Regions from separate parts of the Inquilinus sp. Marseille-Q2685 genome, predicted to be linked through region 2. Evidence: predicted binding sites of a transcription regulator. Region 2 holds the regulator's gene; each other region holds the start of a gene.
What was found. Region 2 encodes LexA, which represses DNA repair genes until DNA is damaged. Its sites were predicted from a motif close to ATGTTCTANTTTGGTTC; they were not measured.

Region 1 (5,856 bases), on a different contig from region 2:
ACCTCCGGCAGAGGCGCGCGGCGCAGGCCGCGGCCCGGCGACAGGAAGGACACGGCCTCCAGCAGGTTGGTCTTGCCGGCGCCGTTCGGTCCGGTCAGTACGACCGGGCGCGGGTCGAGGTCGATCCGCAGCTGGCCGTAACAGCGGAACTCGGTCAGCACCAGGCGCGTCACCGCGATCCGGGCCCCAGTTCCCGAAGGAGAGGGGCGCCCGGACGAGGCGGCCGCCTGCTCCGGCATGGGGTCCTGGGACATATGGCTCAAGGCATCCGAAGCGGATGCTTCGCCTCACATGGCCGCTGCGCTCGGTTCAAGCCGTCACACCCGCATCGGCATCAGCACGTACAGCGCGCTGGAATCGGCGGTGTCGCGGACGATGGTCGGCGACCCGGCATCGGCCATGGCGAAGCGGGCGCCGTCGCCCTCGATCTGCTGGGTGATGTCGAGAAGATAGCGGCTGTTGAAGCCGATCTCGATCCTGGACGCCTCGTAGCTGACCTCGATCTCCTCGGTCGCGCTGCCCTGCTCGGCCGAGTTGGCGGAGAGTGTCAGCGAGCCGTTCTCGATCGTCAGCTTCACCGCCCGGCTCTTCTCGGTCGAGATGGTGGAGACGCGGTCGACCGCCTTGGCGAACTCCTTGGCGTCGACCTCGAGGATCTTGTCGTTGCCGCTCGGGATCACCCGCTCGTATTCCGGGAAGGTGCCGTCGATCAGCTTCGAGGTCAGGACCACGCCGTCGCCTGCGGCGCCGGGCAGGGTGAAGCGGGTCTTGGTCTCGGACAGCTGCACCTCGACCGTCTCGCCGCTCTCGTCCAGCAGCTTGCGCAGCTCCATCACCGTCTTGCGCGGCACGATCACGCCGGGGATGCCGTCGGCCCCGTCCGGCAGCGGCATCTCGACCCGGGCCAGGCGATGGCCGTCGGTGGCGACGGCGCGCAGCACCGGCACCGTGTCGGCCGTGGCGGCGTGCAGGTAGATGCCGTTCAGGTAGTAGCGCGTCTCCTCGGTCGAGATCGCGAACTTGGTCCGGTCGATCATCACCCGCAGGTCGCCGGCGGCGATGGTGAAGCGGTGGCTCAGATCGCCGCCCGCCATGCTCGGGAAGTCCTCGACCGGCAGGCAGCCGAGCCGGAAGTTCGACCGGCCGGCGCGCAGCGTCAGCGACCCGCCGTCGGGGTTGGTCTCGATCTCGACCTGGCTGCCGTCGGGCAGCTTGCGGACGATGTCGTAGAGGGTGTGGGCCGGGGCGGTGGTGCCGCCCGGCGCCTGGATCTCCGCCGGCACGGATTCGACGATCTCGAGATCCATGTCGGTGGCCGTCAGGCGCAGCGTGCCGCCTTCGGCGCGCAGCAGGATATTGGACAGGATCGGGATGGTGTTGCGCCGCTCCACGACGCTCTGCACATGGCTCAGGCCCTTGAGAAGGGCGGCACGCTCGATGATCAGCTTCATCCCGATTCCACTTCGACGATGCCGGCCGCCGGACAGTTCATCGGGGCGGGCAGGGGCCCGGCCGACGCGGCGGGGGCGCACTATAGCCGAAAGCCGGCGGCGGTGGCGAGAGGCAGGCGCAGGGCCGGACACGGCGCCGGACAGATTTTCCGGCCCCCCCGTCCAGGAAGGGCTCAGAGATCGTCTGGAAATGCGCTGGCGTGAGTCGGCTGGCGATGGTTTCGAGAACCGGAGCGCAGCGGACGTTCGAGTCCGTGAGCACCGGAAGCTTCGAGTTCGCCGCCAGACGGCCGCGCCAGTAGCATTTGCAGGCGGTCGCTCAGACCTGCAGCATGCGGCGCAGCAGTTCCACATCCTCGGCGAAGGAGCGGTCCTCGCTGCACAGCTCCTCGACCTTGCGCACGGCATGCATGACGGTCGTGTGATCCCGCCCGCCGAACTTGCGGCCGATCTCCGGCAGCGAGCGGGGGGTCAGCTGCTTCGACAGGTACATCGCCACCTGGCGCGGCCGGGCCACGGTGCGGGCGCGGCGGGCCGAATGCATATCCGCGACCTTGATGTTGTAGTGCTCGGCGACGCGCTTCTGGATCTCGTCGATGGTGACCCGGCGGTCGGAGGCGCGCAGCAGGTCGTGCAGCAGCTCCTGGGTCGATTCCAGGGTGATCGGCCGGTGCACCAGCTCGGCATGGGCCATGATGCGGTTCAGCGCCCCCTCCAGCTCGCGCACGTTGGAGGTGATCTTGTGGGCCAGGAACTCCATCACCTTGGCCGGGATCTCGACCCGCGCCGTCTCCGCCTTGGCCTGCAGGATGCCCAGCCGCAGCTCGTAGGTGGTGGGGTGGATGTCGGCGACCAGGCCCCAGCCGAGGCGGGAGCGCAGCCGTTCCTCCATCCCCTCGAGGTCGGAGGGCGACTTGTCGGCCGAGATCACCACCTGGCGGTTCTGGTCCACCAGGGCGTTGAAGGTGTGGAAGAACTCCTCCTGGGTGGAGTCCTTGCCGGAGATGAACTGCACGTCGTCGATCATCAGCACGTCGACCGACCGGAACATCTCCTTGAACGTCATCGTGTCCCTGAACCGCAGGGCACGGATGAACTGGTACATGAACTTCTCGGCGGACATGTACAGCACGCGCCGCTCGGGGTGCTTCTGCCGGATATGCCAGGCGATGGCGTGCATCAGGTGGGTCTTGCCCAGGCCCACCCCGCCATAGAGGAACAGCGGGTTGAAGGTGACGCTGTTGGCCTCCGCCACCCGGCGGGCGGCGGCATGGGCCAGCTCGTTCGGCTTGCCGACGACGAAGTTGTCGAAGGTGAAGCGCTGGTCGAGCACGGCGCCGAACTCGGTCGCCGACTCGGGCGGGCGTTCCGCCGCCGCGGTCGGCCGCGACTCGGCGCGCGAGGCCGGGGCGGTCGCCGCCGGCGTGTCCGCGGCGGCTGGCTTCATGGCCAGCCGGTCCGGCACAACGATCACGTCGACGCTGTGGATGTCCGGGTTCTCGGAATGCCACAGGCGGCGGATGTGGTCGGCATAATGGGCGGCGACCCAGTCGCGCATGAAGCGGGTGGGGGCGGCGATGCGGACCTCCCCGCCGTCGAGATCGACGACGACGACAGGGCGCAGCCAACTCTTGAAGGCGCCCTCGCCCACCTCCTCGCGCAAGCGGCCGCAAACCCGGGCCCATTGCTGCTCGATCGATGCGATGACTCCCCCCATCGACGACATGCTGCCTTCCGACCCCTCTCGATTCCGCGGCCGCGACGCGCTGCCCGTCCACGACCCGGACTTTACCCGTTCCCACCACCAGCGGCACCCGATATCGGATGCGCGGCTGCCATGCTCCAGAACTCAAACTGTAATAATTATAGTATCACGGCCGACGTGCAGGAACAATTCCTCGCGGCTACTTGTGAGGCCGAAAGGCTGCTTAATAGAAGTTGAATCAGTGCTTTTCAGGGACGCTCGCAGACTTCTGCCAATCTTCGTGAGGAAGGCTGGTAGCCGGGCAAGTTGTGTCCTGAAGCCATCTTCACCTGCCGATGCGCAGGCGAAAGACGATCATATGCAGGGTGGGCGCGGGCTGGCAACGGAACAAATCCGGACCATCCCAAAACGCAAAAAACGGTCCCGGACGGCGGCAGGTTCTGCCGCATCCACCGTTTCCCCGGACATGAGAAAGCCGTCCCGCGACCGCCGTCGCGGAACGGCTTGTCGGTGTTCGGTCTCAGAGGGCCTTGATGCGGCCGGACAGGCGCGACAGCTTGCGCGCGACCGTGTTCTTCTGCAGCACGCCCTTGGTGACGCCGCGATGCAGCTCCGGCTGCGCCGCCTTGAACGCCTCTGCCGCGGCGGCCTTGTCGCCGGACTCGATCGCCGCCTCGACCTTCTTGACGAAGGTGCGGATGCGGCTGACGCGATTGCGGTTGACCAGCGTGCGGCGCTCGGTCTGGCGGATGCGCTTCTCGGCGGACTTGTGGTTGGCCATTGTCAGTCCCAGTTTGGGCCAACGACGGCCCCAAGAAAAAACGAGGGCGCTTGATAGTCCCTTCGCGCCCGGGCGTCAAGACGAGTCTCGGCGCCGCATGCCGCCAGAGGTAGGCCGCATGACGGGGATTGGCAAGTCAGCGCTTTTGTTCTATATTTGTTCTCATGCCGATCAAGCCACCCGAACTCGACGAGCTGGCCGACCGGCCGCGCAAGGGGCGCGGCGCGGTCAGCAACCGCACCGGCCGCTTCGAGGCCGCGACCCGGCACCGGGTCGACGACGGCTGGGCGGGCCCCGCGCCGGGGGATGAGGACGTGGAGCCGCCGCTGCGCACGCAGCTGCATGTCGACACCGCCCGCACCATCATCACCCGCAACGATTCGCCGGACATCATGTTCGACCGGTCGATCAATCCCTACCGTGGCTGCGAGCACGGCTGCATCTACTGCTTCGCCCGGCCGACCCATGCCTGGCTGGGCCTGTCGCCCGGCCTCGATTTCGAGACCCAGCTCTTCTACAAGCCGGACGCGCCGGAACTGCTGGAGGCCGAATTGCGGCGGCCCGGCTATGTCCCGGCGGTGATGGCGATGGGCACCAACACCGACCCCTACCAGCCGGTCGAGCGCGAGCTGAAGCTGACCCGCCGGGTGATCGAGGTGCTGTCGCGCTTCAACCATCCTCTCGGCATCGTCACCAAATCGGCGCTGATCGCCCGCGACATCGATCTCCTGGCGCCGATGGCGGCCAAAGGGCTGGCGGCCGTCTGCATCTCGCTGTCGACGCTCGATCGCGAGCTGGCGCGGACGCTGGAGCCGCGGGCCGCGACTCCGCCGCGGCGGCTGGAGACGATGCGCCAGCTGACCCAGGCCGGCATCCCGGTCATCGTGCTGACCTCGCCGATGATCCCGGGCCTCAACGACCATTCGCTGGAGCAGGTGCTGGAGGCCGCGGTGAAGGCGGGCGCCACGGCGGCGGGCTGGACCCTGCTGCGGCTGCCGCTGGAGATCGCCGGGCTGTTCGAGGAGTGGCTCCAGGCGCATGCGCCGGACCGGGCGGGTCGGGTGATGTCGCTGATCCGCCAGACCCGCGGCGGCCGGCTTTACAAGTCCGGCTGGGGCGAGCGGCATCGCGGCGAGGGGCCGGTGGCGGATCTGATCCGCGCCCGCTTCAACCACGCCGTCCGCCGGCTCGGCCTCGACCGCAAGCGCTGGACCCTCGACACCACCCAGTTCTCCCCGCCGTCGCGGCCGGGCGACCAGTTGAGGCTGTTCTGAAGAGGCCATCGGTGAGGGCGCAAGCCTCTCCTATCTGTCATGCCCGGGCTTGACCCGGGCATCCAGAGAGCGTCGACGCCTTCTGGATTGCCGGGTCAAGCCCGGCAATGACGGGTAGGGTATCGGGCACCAACCACCCTCTCACCGACCATCCGGACTTGGCTCTTCCGCCTGCCGGCGTTATGCCCTGGGGGGCAGGAGGGGTGGGATGCCGGATTGGAGTCTGGAGATCGAATGCGGCGCGCCGGTGCGGAGCGTCGCCGGGCTGGACGAGGTGGGCCGCGGCCCGCTGGCCGGACCGGTGCTGGCCGCGGCCGTGGTGCTGACCCGGCCGCTCGACCCCGATCTCGCGTCTCTTATCGATGACAGCAAGGTGCTGACGGCGCAGCGGCGCGAGGCGCTGGTGCCGCGCATCCGGGCGGTGGCGCAGGTCGGGATCGGCTGGGCGTCGGTCGAGGAGATCGACCGAATCAACATCCTCCAGGCCAGCATGCTGGCGATGCGGCGGGCGCTCGACGCCCTGCCGGAGCGTCCGGACATGGCGCTCGTCGACGGCAACAAGGTGCCCGACGGGCTGCCCTGCGACGGTCGGGCGGTGGTCGGCGGCGACGCCTTGTCGCTGTCGATCGCGGCCGCCTCGATCCT
Region 2 (5,856 bases):
CCCAGATCGGCTTCCTGTTCGCGCCGCTGTACCACAGCGCCATGCGCCATGTCGGCCCGGCCCGGCAGGAGCTGGGCACCCGCACCATCTTCAACCTGCTCGGCCCGCTGGCCAACCCGGCCGGGGTGAAGCGCCAACTGCTGGGCGTCTTCGCCGAGGCCTGGGTCGAGCCGGTGGCCCAGGCGCTGAACCAGCTTGGCAGCGAGACCGCCTGGGTGGTCCATGGCAGCGACGGCCTCGACGAGATGACCACCACCGGCCCGACCGCGGTGGCGGAGCTGCGCGGCGGCCAGGTCCGGCGCCTGACCGTCACGCCCGAGGATGCCGGGCTGCGCCGTGCGGTGCCCGAAGACCTGAAGGGCGGCGATCCCGCCACCAACGCCGCTGCCCTGCGCGCCGTGCTGGGCGGAGCGCACGGCGCCTATCGCGACATCGTGCTGCTGAATGCCGCAGCCTGCTTCATCGTCGCCGACCGGGTCTCTACACTGACCGACGGCGCCGCCCTCGCGGCCCGCACCATCGACGACGGGTCGGCCGCCCATGTCCTCGAGCGGCTGGCCCGGATCACGAGCGCCCGAAACGCCACCGGGGGAACGGCATGAGCGACACCCTCACCCGCATCGTCGCGGACAAGCGCCGGCACGTCGAGGCCCGCAAGGCAGCGGTGCCCCTCGCCGAGATCGGCCGGTTGGCGGATCTGGCCGACCGGGCCGCGCCGCCGCGCGGCTTCGTCGCGGCGCTGCGCCGGGCGCAGGCCGAAGGCCGCTACGGCCTGATCGCCGAGATCAAGAAGGCCTCGCCGTCGAAGGGGCTGATCCGCCCGGATTTCGACCCTCCTTCCCTCGCCCGCGCCTATCGCGACGGCGGCGCCACATGCCTGTCGGTGCTGACCGACGTGCCCTATTTCCAGGGTGCCGACGAGTACCTGACCGCCGCCCGCAACGCCGTCGAGCTGCCGGTGCTGCGCAAGGACTTCATGATCGACCCCTATCAGGTGATCGAGGCCCGGGCGCTGGGCGCCGACTGCATCCTGCTGATCATGGCGGCGCTGGACGACGCCACCGCCCGCGATCTGGAGCAGGCAGCGATCGACCAGGGCATGGATGTGCTGGTCGAGGTGCATGACGCGGCCGAGCTGGACCGGGCGCTGCGGCTGCGCTCGCCGCTGCTCGGCATCAACAACCGCAACCTCAAGACCCTGCAGGTCGACCTCGCCACCACCGAGGCTCTGGCGGCGCAGGTGCCCGGCGACCGGCTGCTGGTGGCGGAGAGCGGCCTGTTCACCCCGGCCGACCTGGCCCGGATGGCCCGCGTCGGCGCCACCACCTTCCTGATCGGCGAAAGCCTGATGCGCCACGACGACGTCGCCGCCGCCACCCGCGCTCTGCTCACGCCGGACGTGAAGTCGTCGGCGGCATGACTGGCGAGCTGACCCATTTCGACGCGGCCGGCCAGGCGCGCATGGTCGACGTCTCCGACAAGGAGGCGACGGTGCGGGTGGCGCGGGCCGGCTGCCGGGTGGAGATGAAACCCGAGACGCTGGCGCTGATCGCTTCCGGCGGCCACGCCAAGGGCGACGTGCTGGGCATCGCCCGCATCGCCGGCATCATGGCGGCCAAGCGCACCGCCGATCTGATCCCGCTGTGCCATCCGCTGCCGCTGTCCAGCGTCGAGCTGGCGTTGCGTTGCGACGCGGAGCACAGCCGGGTCGAGATCGAGGCCACGGTCAAGGTCACCCACCGCACCGGGGTGGAGATGGAGGCGCTGACCGCCGCTTCGGTCGCCGCCCTGACCGTCTACGACATGTGCAAGGCGGTCGACCGCGGCATGGTGGTGACCGATCTGCGGCTGCTGCACAAATCGGGTGGCCGCTCCGGCTCCTACGAGGCCCAGCCATGATCCCGGTTGCCGAGGCCCGCAGCCGCATCCTCGCCGCCTTCTCCGCCCTGCCGGCCGAGACCGTGCCCCGGCCCGCCGGGCTGGGGCGGGTCCTGGCCGAGCCGGTGGTGGCACGGCTGACCCAGCCGCCGCTCGACGTCTCGGCCATGGACGGCTGGGCGGTGCGGGCCGCAGATGTCGCCGCGGTGCCGGCGTCGCTGCGGCGGATCGGCGAGGTTCCGGCCGGCGGTCGCTTCGACGGCACCGTCGGGCCCGGGCAATGCGTCCGCATCTTCACCGGCGCGCCGCTGCCGGACGGCGCCGACGCCGTGGTGCTGCAGGAGGAGGCCGAGTCCGAGGGCGACCGGGTCACGGGGCGCGAGGGCGTCGCCGCAGGCCGCCACGTGCGCAAGGCCGGGCTGGACTTCCGCGCCGGCGAGCTGCTGCTGCAGCCCGGCCGGCGCCTGACCGCGCGCGACATCGGCATCGCCGCCTCGGCCAACCATCCCTGGCTGCGGGTGCGCCGCCGGCCGCGGGTGGCGGTGCTGGCGACCGGCGACGAGATCGTGCTGCCGGGCGAGGCGCTGGGGCCGAGCCAGATCGTCAGCTCCAACACCCATGCCCTGGCCGCGCTGATCCGCAGCTGCGGCGGCGAGCCGGTCGATCTCGGCATCGCCCGCGACAACGCCGAATCGCTGGCGACGCTGGCGGCCGGCGCCCACGGCGCCGACCTGATCGTCACCACCGGCGGCGCCTCGGTCGGCGAGCACGACCTGATCCGGTCGGTGCTGGGCGAACGCGGCCTGGCGCTCGATTTCTGGAAGATCGCGATGCGGCCGGGCAAGCCGCTGATCTTCGGCCGGCTCGGCGACACGCCGCTGCTCGGCCTGCCCGGCAACCCGGTCTCGACCGTGGTCTGCGGCTGGCTGTTCCTGCGCCCGGCGGTCTGGGCCCTGCAGGGGGCCGAGGCGCCGGAGAACCGAATCGCCGCGACGCTGGGCCGCGACCTGCCGGCCAATGACCGGCGCGAGGATTATCTGCGGGCGCGGATCGAACGGTCGGAGTCCGGTTATGTCGCCACTCCGTACCCGACCCAGGACAGCTCGATGCTGTCGCTGCTGGCCGCGGCCGACGGGCTGGTGGTCCGGCCGCCCCACGCGCCGGCTGCGATGCGTGGCGATACGGTCGATGCGGTGCTGTTCGGCGACGGGATCTGACCCCGCCGATCGTTACAAGGAAGTAAAGAACCGGGCGCGACACAGTTAGCCGCTTGTGTTTTTGTTTTGTTCCTCCTATCTTCTCCGTCAGGGATTCGGCCGCGCCGCGGCCTCTGCGAACGGAGGATGCCTTGCTGACGCGAAAGCAACAGGAGTTGTTGTTGTTCGTTCACCGCCGCCTGGAGGCGGACGGCGTCAGTCCATCCTTCGATGAGATGAAGGACGCCCTGAGCCTGAAGTCCAAATCGGGCATCCATCGACTGATCACCGGGCTCGAGGAGCGCGGTTTTATTCGGCGGCTGCCGCATCGGGCCCGGGCGCTGGAGGTGCTTCGACTGCCCGATTGCCTGAAGTCGGACGCGCCGGCGACGGCAGCGGCCGAGGATGACAATGTCGTTCCCTTCCGGCCCGTGCGGTCCGATGCCGCCCTGCCCGGCCGCAAGCTGGAACGCGCCGATCTCAGCAATCCCGAGCACGGCGTCCGCCTGCCGCTCTACGGCCGGATCGCCGCCGGCATGCCGATCGAGGCGCTGCGCGACCATTCCAACTATGCCGAAGTGCCGGCCTCGCTGCTCGGCCCGGGCGAGCACTACGCCCTGGAGGTCGCCGGCGACAGCATGGTCGAGGCCGGGATCCTGGACGGCGACACCGTCATCATCAAGCGCTGCGACGCGGCCGATGCCGGCACCATCGTCGTCGCCCTGGTCGACGACAACGAGGTGACGCTGAAGCGGCTGCGCAAGAAGGGCGCCTCGATCGGGCTGGAGGCCGCCAACCCGGCCTATGAGACCCGCTACCTGCCCACTGACCGCGTCCGCATCCAGGGGCGACTGATCGGGCTGCTGCGGACCTACTCGTAAGATCCGACGGCGACCGTTCCGACGGGCCTCAGCAGGCTGCCTGCAGGCGCAGTCCGGGCTTGCCGGTTGGCGCTTTGTCCGGTCCTCTTGCAGCGTCCCGCAACGCACCGGACGTCCGTGCATGCTTCTGTGTCGATCGCTGCTTCGCCTGCTGGCCCTCGCCTTGCTTTGTCTCGGCATCTGCGCCGGCGTTCCGGCGCAGGCCGCCGGCGGCTACCGCACCTCCGGCGACTGCGACGGCTTTCCGAAGGTCTCGCTTCGCACTCCGGACGGGCTCTGCGTCGGCCTCGTCGCCGCCGGGCTCCGCTTCGCGCGCGGCGTGGCCGTGATCGGTGACGATATCTACGTCGCCGACATGGGCAGCTGGGAGAAAGGGCGCGGCCGGCTGCTGCGCCTTCCCGAGGGCGGTCGCGGGGCGCCGCAGGTGCTGCTGACCAAGCTGGACCGGCCGAACGGCCTGGTGCCGACGCCGGACGGCAAGCTGCTGCTGGGCCTGGCCGGACGGATCGTGTCGGTCGATCCGAAGGCGGATCCGCCGGCCGCCGCGCTGCGCGACGTGGTGACCGGCCTGCCGAACGATGGCCGCCATCCCCTCGCCGCCCTGGCCCTGGCGCCGGACGGCGCCCTCTTCGTCAATGTCGGCTCCGCGACCGATCACTGCGAACGCGCCGACGATTCGGCCCCGGATCCCGCCAAGCCCTGCCCGGAGACCGAAGGCACGCCGCCACGCGGCAGCGTCCTGCGCGTGGCGGCCGACGCCCTTCCTGTGGATGCCCGCACGCTCGCCCCCTTCGCCCGCGGGCTGCGCAACAGCATGGCGCTCGCGGCGCTGCCGAACGGCACGCCGCTGGCGCTGGTGAATGCGCGGGACGCCATCGACCAGGCCGATCCCAGCCTGTCCGACGAGGCGTTGCCGCACGATGTCTACACCGTGCTTCGCGAAAACGCCGATTACGGCTGGCCCTATTGCTACGACGACCGCAAGTCCAGCCCCGAATACCCGCATTTCGACTGCGGCCGGGTCGAAGTGCCGATCCTGCTGCTGCCGCCGCATGCCGCGCCCCTCGGCATGCTCGTCTATCGCGGATCGGCGCTGCCGGGACTCGAAGGCCGGGTGCTGATGACCTATCACGGCTATCGCGACACCGGGCACCGGGTCATGGCGCTGGCGATCGACGATCGGGGCCTTCCACAGGGCCAGCCGCAGCCGCTCGTTTCCGGCTGGGACGCCGCCAAAGGCATAAGGCCGCAGGGCGCACCGGTCGGGCTGGCCGAGATGGCGGATGGCAGCGTCCTGATCAGCGAGGACCACAACGGGACGCTGCTGCGCCTCGCCCGCGTCCGGCCGGCCGCGTCGCCTTGATCGGGCGTAACCTTCCGGGCGGCGGGCCGTGAGCGGCCGGACCAGGCATCGAGCCGGCGGCGCCGACCGGGTCACGGCGCAGCAGGTCGCCGCGGCGGCCGGCGTGTCGATCTCGGCCGTCTCCCGCACCTTCACCAAGGACGCCAGCGTCTCGCCCCGGATGCGGGCCCGCGTCCTGGCGGCGGCCGAGGCGCTGGGCTATCGCCCCAACCAGCTGGCGCGCAGCCTGATGACCGGCCGGACGGAGTTGGTCGGGCTGGTGTCGAGCCATTTCGCCAATCCCGCCTTCATGGACGTGTTCGACCTGTTCACGCGGGAGCTGCAGCGCCGCGGGCTGCGGCCGCTGATCGCCAATCTGTCGGAGGATGGCGGTGCCGGCTCCGCCTTCGACATGATGCTGCAGTACAGCGTCGACGCGGTGCTGATCGCCACCTCCGCGCCCCCCGAGGGCTTCGCCGAATCCTGCGCCCGCGCCGGGCTGCCGGTGGTGCATGTGTTCGGCCGGGCCGGGCCGGAGACCGTGCCGGCGGTGACGGTC
Region 3 (5,856 bases), on a different contig from region 2:
GAAGTGGCGGGCCGACCTCCTCGCCGAATCCAACGCGACCCTGAACAGCCTGCAGGATGGCGGCATCCAGGAGCCGGATCTGACCGACCGGGCCTCCGCCGAGACCGACCGTTCGCTCGAGCTCAGGACCCGCGACCGTGAGCGCAAGCTCCTGTCCAAGATCGACGCGGCGATGCGGCGGATCGAGGACGGCTCCTACGGCTTCTGCGAGGAGACGGGCGAGCCGATCGGCGTCAAGCGGCTGGAGGCGCGGCCGACCGCGACCCTCAGCCTCGAGGCGCAGGAGCGCCACGAGCGGCTGGAACGCACCCACCGCGACGATTGACCGACCCACGGCGCCGGAAGGCGCCGTTCTCGTCTGTGGTCTCGGCCGAAAGACGTGGTTTCGTCCGCCTGGTGCCATCTTTGGCCGAAGGCGCCGTTCTCGTCTCCGCCTCGCTGCGCGTCCGTGCTAGGGTGGCGCCGAGGGGCTTTCAGATCGAGGTTATTCGATGCTTCGTGGCGCAGCGCTTTTCGCCGCCGTTCTCGCCGTCTCGGGCTGCGGGATCGATCCGGTGACGCCGAAGGAGACCCGTGTCGACTATGCGGGTTTCATCAACAGTGCGGATCAGGCCGCCATCTACGCCAACGCGCAATGCGCCCAGATCAACCGGCTCGCCGTGTTCAAGGCCGAGGACGTGGTCGACGGCCGCAAGGGGGCGACCTTCCAGTGCCTGCCGGTGCCGAACTGCTATCCGGCCGAAGCGGCCGCCTCGGGGCAGCCGGTCGCGCTGACGCCGGCCGCGGTCCCCGTCGCCGCGCCGGCCGCCTCGACCTCGGCCGCGCCGGGGCAGCCCTACACCGTTCCGCCCGCCGCGGCGGCGCGGCTGCCGGGCCCGATCGTGGCCATGGCCCCGGTCTCTTCGGCGCGCGACCGCCGCGCCGCGCGTCGCGCGGCGGCCGGACCATCGATCGAGGATCAGTCGGACGACACCTACATTCCCTTCGCCGCGGTCCCGGTCGCTGCCGGCGAGCAGCCGCAGCGCGTGCCGTCCTATGAGACGATCAACGTGCCGACCGGCCCGAACCCGGTCTCGGCCGAGGCTCCGGGCCCGATGCCCGAAGGCTCCTACGCCACCGCGGCGGCGCCGAGCTGGCGGCGGGCGGTGACCTGCAAGCCCAACGCCACGCTGCCGCTGGCCGTCAACCGGCTGCCGACCGGCGACGCCTACCCGTTCTGAGGTCTGACGGGACGAGCGTGGAAGGCCGGATCATCCCTGATCCGGCCTTCCGGCGTTCTTACCTTTGTCCCTCCGGAATCACCCGGACCGGCAGGGGGATGTCGGTGATCAGCTCCGCCGGCGGGGGGCTGCGCGGATCATTGACATACTCCTCGAAGATCGGCGCTTCCGCCGGTTCGGCGCCGCTGGTCGGCAGCCAGGTCCGGTACAGCCAGGCATAGGACCGCTCCAGCTCGGCATAGGGGCCGGTGTGGCGCAGCACCGCATGCGGCCCGCCGGCAATGGTGCGGATCGCGATCTCGCCCTCGCCGGCCACGCCCTCCGGCACCTCCAGGCAGGCGTCGGAGCGCAGCGTGGCGGGTGCTATCGCGGCCGGATCGTCGTAGTAGACGCCGAGGCTGCGGGCGCCTGGGCGCAGCAGCTGGCGGGCACGGGCCCAGGACATCAGGATGTCGAAGCTACGGCCGACCTCCATATAGGGGCCGGTGTGGCGGACGGCGGCGACGCGGATCGGCGCCAGGGTGCGGTAGGTCACGTCGGGCATAACTGTCTCTCCTTCGGGTGAGTCGAAGGGGAACGACCGGCGCGTATCGCGATAGGCTCCCGGCGGGCGGCCGTAGCGCTCGGCGAAGGCGCGGCTGAAGGCGGCCGTGCTGCCGTACCCCGCCCGCCGTGCGATGCGGGCCACCGCCGTCTCGCTCTCCAAGAGGGTGCCGGCGGCGCGGTGCAGGCGCAGCCGGCGCACCGTGTCGGCCACCGTCTCGCCCAGCAGGTACCGGTAGGCCCGGTGGAAGTGATAGGGCGAGAAGCAGGCCACCTCCGCCAGCCGGTCCAGGTCGATGGGATCGTCGAGATGGGCGACGATGTGGTCGATCACCCGCTGGATGCGGGCGAGGTGGCGGTCGAGCGTCGCGTCCTTGGGCATCGGTTCGTTCTCCTGATCCCGTACTAGCCCGAAGCGGATTGATCCTGCTTGCGAAGCTGCGGCCGCGGAAGGGGCGTTGCGCCTCGGCTCTTGCTTGATAGGAACAAAACGTGTACAAGAGCTGCATTGACGCGGCGTATGGCGCCATGCAACTGGAAAGGACAGGTGATGTCGATCCCGACTCTCCGTGTTGTGGAAAGAGCCCCGATGGACAAGACCAAGGCGCTGGAAGCCGCCCTGACTCAGATTGAACGGGCCTTCGGCAAGGGCTCGGTGATGAAGCTCGGGGCGCGGCCCCAGATCGAGACGGAGGTGATCTCGACCGGGTCGCTGGGTCTCGATATCGCGCTCGGCATCGGCGGCCTGCCGAAGGGCCGCATCGTCGAGATCTACGGGCCGGAAAGCTCGGGCAAGACCACGCTGGCGCTGCATGCGGTGGCCGAGGCGCAGAAGGCCGGCGGCACCTGCGCCTATGTCGATGCCGAGCATGCGCTCGACCCGACCTATGCCCGCAAGCTCGGCGTCAACATCGACGAGCTCCTGATTTCGCAGCCCGATGCCGGCGAGCAAGCGCTGGAGATCACCGACACGCTGGTCCGTTCCGGCGCGATCGACGTGGTGGTGGTCGATTCGGTGGCGGCGCTGGTGCCGCGGGCCGAGCTCGAGGGCGAGATGGGCGACAACCAGCCCGGCCTGCAGGCCCGGCTGATGAGCCAGGCGATGCGCAAGCTCACCGGCTCGATCGCGCGCTCCAACACCCTGGTCATCTTCATCAACCAGATCCGCCTGAAGATCGGCGTGATGTTCGGCAACCCGGAGACGACGACGGGCGGCAACGCGCTGAAGTTCTACTCCTCGATCCGGCTCGACATCCGCCGCATCGGCGCGATCAAGGACCGCGAGACCGTCACCGGCAACCAGACCCGGGTGAAGGTGGTGAAGAACAAGCTGGCGCCGCCGTTCCGCGCCGTCGAGTTCGACATCATGTATGGCGAGGGCGTGTCGAAGACCGGCGAGCTGCTCGACCTCGGCGTCCAGGCCGGGGTGGTGGAGAAGTCGGGCGCCTGGTTCTCCTATGACGGCCAGCGCATCGGCCAGGGCCGCGAGAACGCCAAGGTCTTCCTGCGCGACAATCCCGAGACGGCGAAGGCGGTCGAGGCCAAGATCCGGGCCAATGCCGGCCTGGTCTCCGACCGCATGATGACCGCCGGCGGCGGTGCGGAGAATGACGGCGACGGCGAGGAGTGACCGCCGCCGGAACTGACCTGACTCAGTCTGCGCGACGGAAAGGCCCGGGAGACCGGGCCTTTTCCGTTGCCGGCCGGATCGTGCTATCTCCCCGCCCCATGACCGACGTGCCGACCTCCGCCCCGATCATCACCCGCTTCGCCCCCAGCCCGACCGGCCTGCTGCATGTCGGCAACGTCCGCACCGCGCTGGTCTGCTGGCTCGCCGCCCGCGCCACGGGCGGCCGCTTCCTGCTGCGCCTCGACGACACAGACACCGAGCGGGGCAGCGCCGAGTTCGCCGCGGCGATCGAGCAGGACCTGCGCTGGCTGGGTCTTCACTGGGACGGCTTCGCCCGCCAGTCCGACCGCACCGATCGCTACCGGGCGGCGCAGGACCGGCTGAAGGCGGCCGGCCGGCTCTATCCCTGCTACGAGACGGCGGAGGAACTGGAGCTCAAGCGCAAGAGCCTGCTGGCCCGCGGCCTGCCGCCGCTCTACGACCGCGCCGCGCTGGCCCTGACCGACGCCGACCGCGCCCGGCTCGAGGCGGAAGGGCACCGGCCGCATTGGCGCTTCAAGATGGCGGACGCGCCGATCGAGTGGGACGACAAGGTCCGCGGCCGGGTGCATTTCAACGGCCGCGACATCTCCGACCCGGTGCTGGTGCGCGAGGATGGGCGGGCGCTCTATCACATCGGCTCGGTGGTCGACGACATCGACATGGGCGTCACCCTGGTGGTGCGCGGCGAGGACCATGTCGCCAACACCGCCATGCACATCCAGCTGGCCGAGGCGCTGGGCGCCGCGCCGCCGGGCTATGCCCATCTCTCGCTGATCGCCGATGCCGAGGGCCACGGCCTGTCCAAGCGCCTGGGCAGCCTGTCGCTGCGCAGCCTGCGGGAGCAGGGGATCGAGCCGCTGGCGGTGACCAGCCTCCTGGCCAAGCTCGGCACCTCCGATCCGATCGAGCCGCGGCATTCGCTCGACGACCTCGTCGCCGAGTTCGACTTCGCCAAGTTCTCCCGCACCATCCCGCGCTTCGACCCGACCGAGCTGGAACGGCTGAACGGCCGCATCCTGCACGAGACGCCTTACGCGGCGGTGCGGGACAGGCTGGCGGCGCTCGGCCTCGGCGCCGTCGACGAGGCCGCCTGGGCGGTGCTGCGTCCGAACCTGCAGCGGCTCGAGGACGCCGCCGGCTGGTGGCGGGTGGTCACCGGGCCGGTGACGCCGGTGGTCGCCGATGCGGGCCTGCTGGCCGCCGCGGCCGGGCTGCTGCCGCCCGAGCCCTGGGACGACGCCACCTGGGGCGCGTGGACGGCGGCGGTGCGCGACCGCACCGGGGTCAAGGGCAAGCCGCTGTTCCTGACCCTGCGCCTGGCCCTGACCGGCCTCGATCACGGCCCGGAGCTGCGCGGCCTTCTGCCGCTGATCGGGCGCGAGCGGGCGCTGGCCCGGCTCGCCGGCCGTGTGGCCTGAACACCCCACCCGCTAAAACTTGCATAAAACTTAACCTTGCCCCTCTTGGCGCCGACCCGCGGTCCGGAGTAAGAAGCCCGATATGACCGACGAGATTTCGCCTGTCCTGGACACCCCGGCGCTGCCGGTGGCCGCGGTCTTCCTCGACGTCGCGTCGCTGCCGGGCGACGAGCCGGAAGATCTCGCCCGCATCCTCGGCGCGCTCGGCACCGTCTGCCGCCCGGCCCGCCGCATCGCCTATGCCGACTGGGCGGCGCTGTCCGACCTGCGCGGCGTGGCGCACCGTCACGGCTTCGACCAGGTGCAGACCACCGAGATCGAGCCGGGCCGCGACGCGGCCTCGCTGCGCCTCGTGGTCGACGCCATGGAGCTGGGGTTGCTGGAGCGCGGCATCGACACCGTGGTGCTGGTGACCGGCAGCGCCGCCTTCCTGCCGCTGGTCCGCAGCCTGCGCCGCCACGGCAAGCAGGTGATCGCCATCGGCCCCGCCCGCCGCATGGACCCGCTGTTCCAGTCGGAATGCGACCGCTTCTTCGACAGCGCCGCGCTCGGCCGCCCGGCCCCGGCGCCGACGCGAACTGAGATCCGCCCGGCCGCCGCGATGCCGGCCGCCCCCGCGCTGCGCCCGGAGCCGGCGCCGGTCCAGCCCCGTCCGGCGGCGGAGCCGGCGCCCCGCCTGCGCGTCCGGCCGCCGGCCGAGCCTGCCCGGACCACCCGGCTGGGCCCGGCCGCGGCAGAGCCGCCGCGGCCCTCGGCGGCGGCGCGGGCGCATCGCCCGTCGCTGACCGCCCAGTTCGAGGAGCCGGAGGGCGCCCCCGCCGGCCCGCCGCTGATGGCGGGCACGCCGGTGGTGCCGCAGCGCAAGGGCTGGTTCGGCAAGCGTCGCTGACCGGGCTGCCCTGCGGCCTCAGGCCTTGGACGGCATGGTCCCGATCTGGTAATCGTCGCGGTCCCGACCGAACCGGCCCGACCGGGCCCACCTAGGATTGCGACCGTGGCGCTG

Region 1: LG391_RS33165 (PA0069 family radical SAM protein) is a predicted target of LexA. The motif match lies at 4,083-4,099, and genes of this name have one in related genera.
Region 3: recA (recombinase RecA) is a predicted target of LexA. The motif match lies at 2,247-2,263, and genes of this name have one in related genera.

Annotation. Positions count from the first base shown of each region.
Region 1 is NZ_CAKAKL010000013.1:146,994-152,849, reverse strand. Features, by position in the region: gene recF (DNA replication/repair protein RecF) at 1-254, opposite strand, end outside; gene dnaN (DNA polymerase III subunit beta) at 318-1,451, opposite strand; gene dnaA (chromosomal replication initiator protein DnaA) at 1,771-3,168, opposite strand; gene rpsT (30S ribosomal protein S20) at 3,677-3,937, opposite strand; gene LG391_RS33165 (PA0069 family radical SAM protein) at 4,102-5,211, shown strand; gene LG391_RS33160 (ribonuclease HII) at 5,420-5,856, shown strand, end outside.
Region 2 is NZ_CAKAKL010000001.1:765,036-770,891, forward strand. Features, by position in the region: gene trpD (anthranilate phosphoribosyltransferase) at 1-602, shown strand, start outside; gene trpC (indole-3-glycerol phosphate synthase TrpC) at 599-1,420, shown strand; gene moaC (cyclic pyranopterin monophosphate synthase MoaC) at 1,417-1,899, shown strand; gene glp (gephyrin-like molybdotransferase Glp) at 1,896-3,095, shown strand; gene lexA (transcriptional repressor LexA) at 3,227-3,955, shown strand; gene LG391_RS03660 (sorbosone dehydrogenase family protein) at 4,077-5,318, shown strand; gene LG391_RS03665 (LacI family DNA-binding transcriptional regulator) at 5,347-5,856, shown strand, end outside.
Region 3 is NZ_CAKAKL010000002.1:1,058,778-1,064,633, reverse strand. Features, by position in the region: gene dksA (RNA polymerase-binding protein DksA) at 1-325, shown strand, start outside; gene LG391_RS14190 (hypothetical protein) at 492-1,220, shown strand; gene LG391_RS14185 (GyrI-like domain-containing protein) at 1,279-2,145, opposite strand; gene recA (recombinase RecA) at 2,314-3,393, shown strand; gene gltX (glutamate--tRNA ligase) at 3,492-4,853, shown strand; gene LG391_RS14170 (NYN domain-containing protein) at 4,936-5,742, shown strand; gene cysS (cysteine--tRNA ligase) at 5,848-5,856, shown strand, end outside.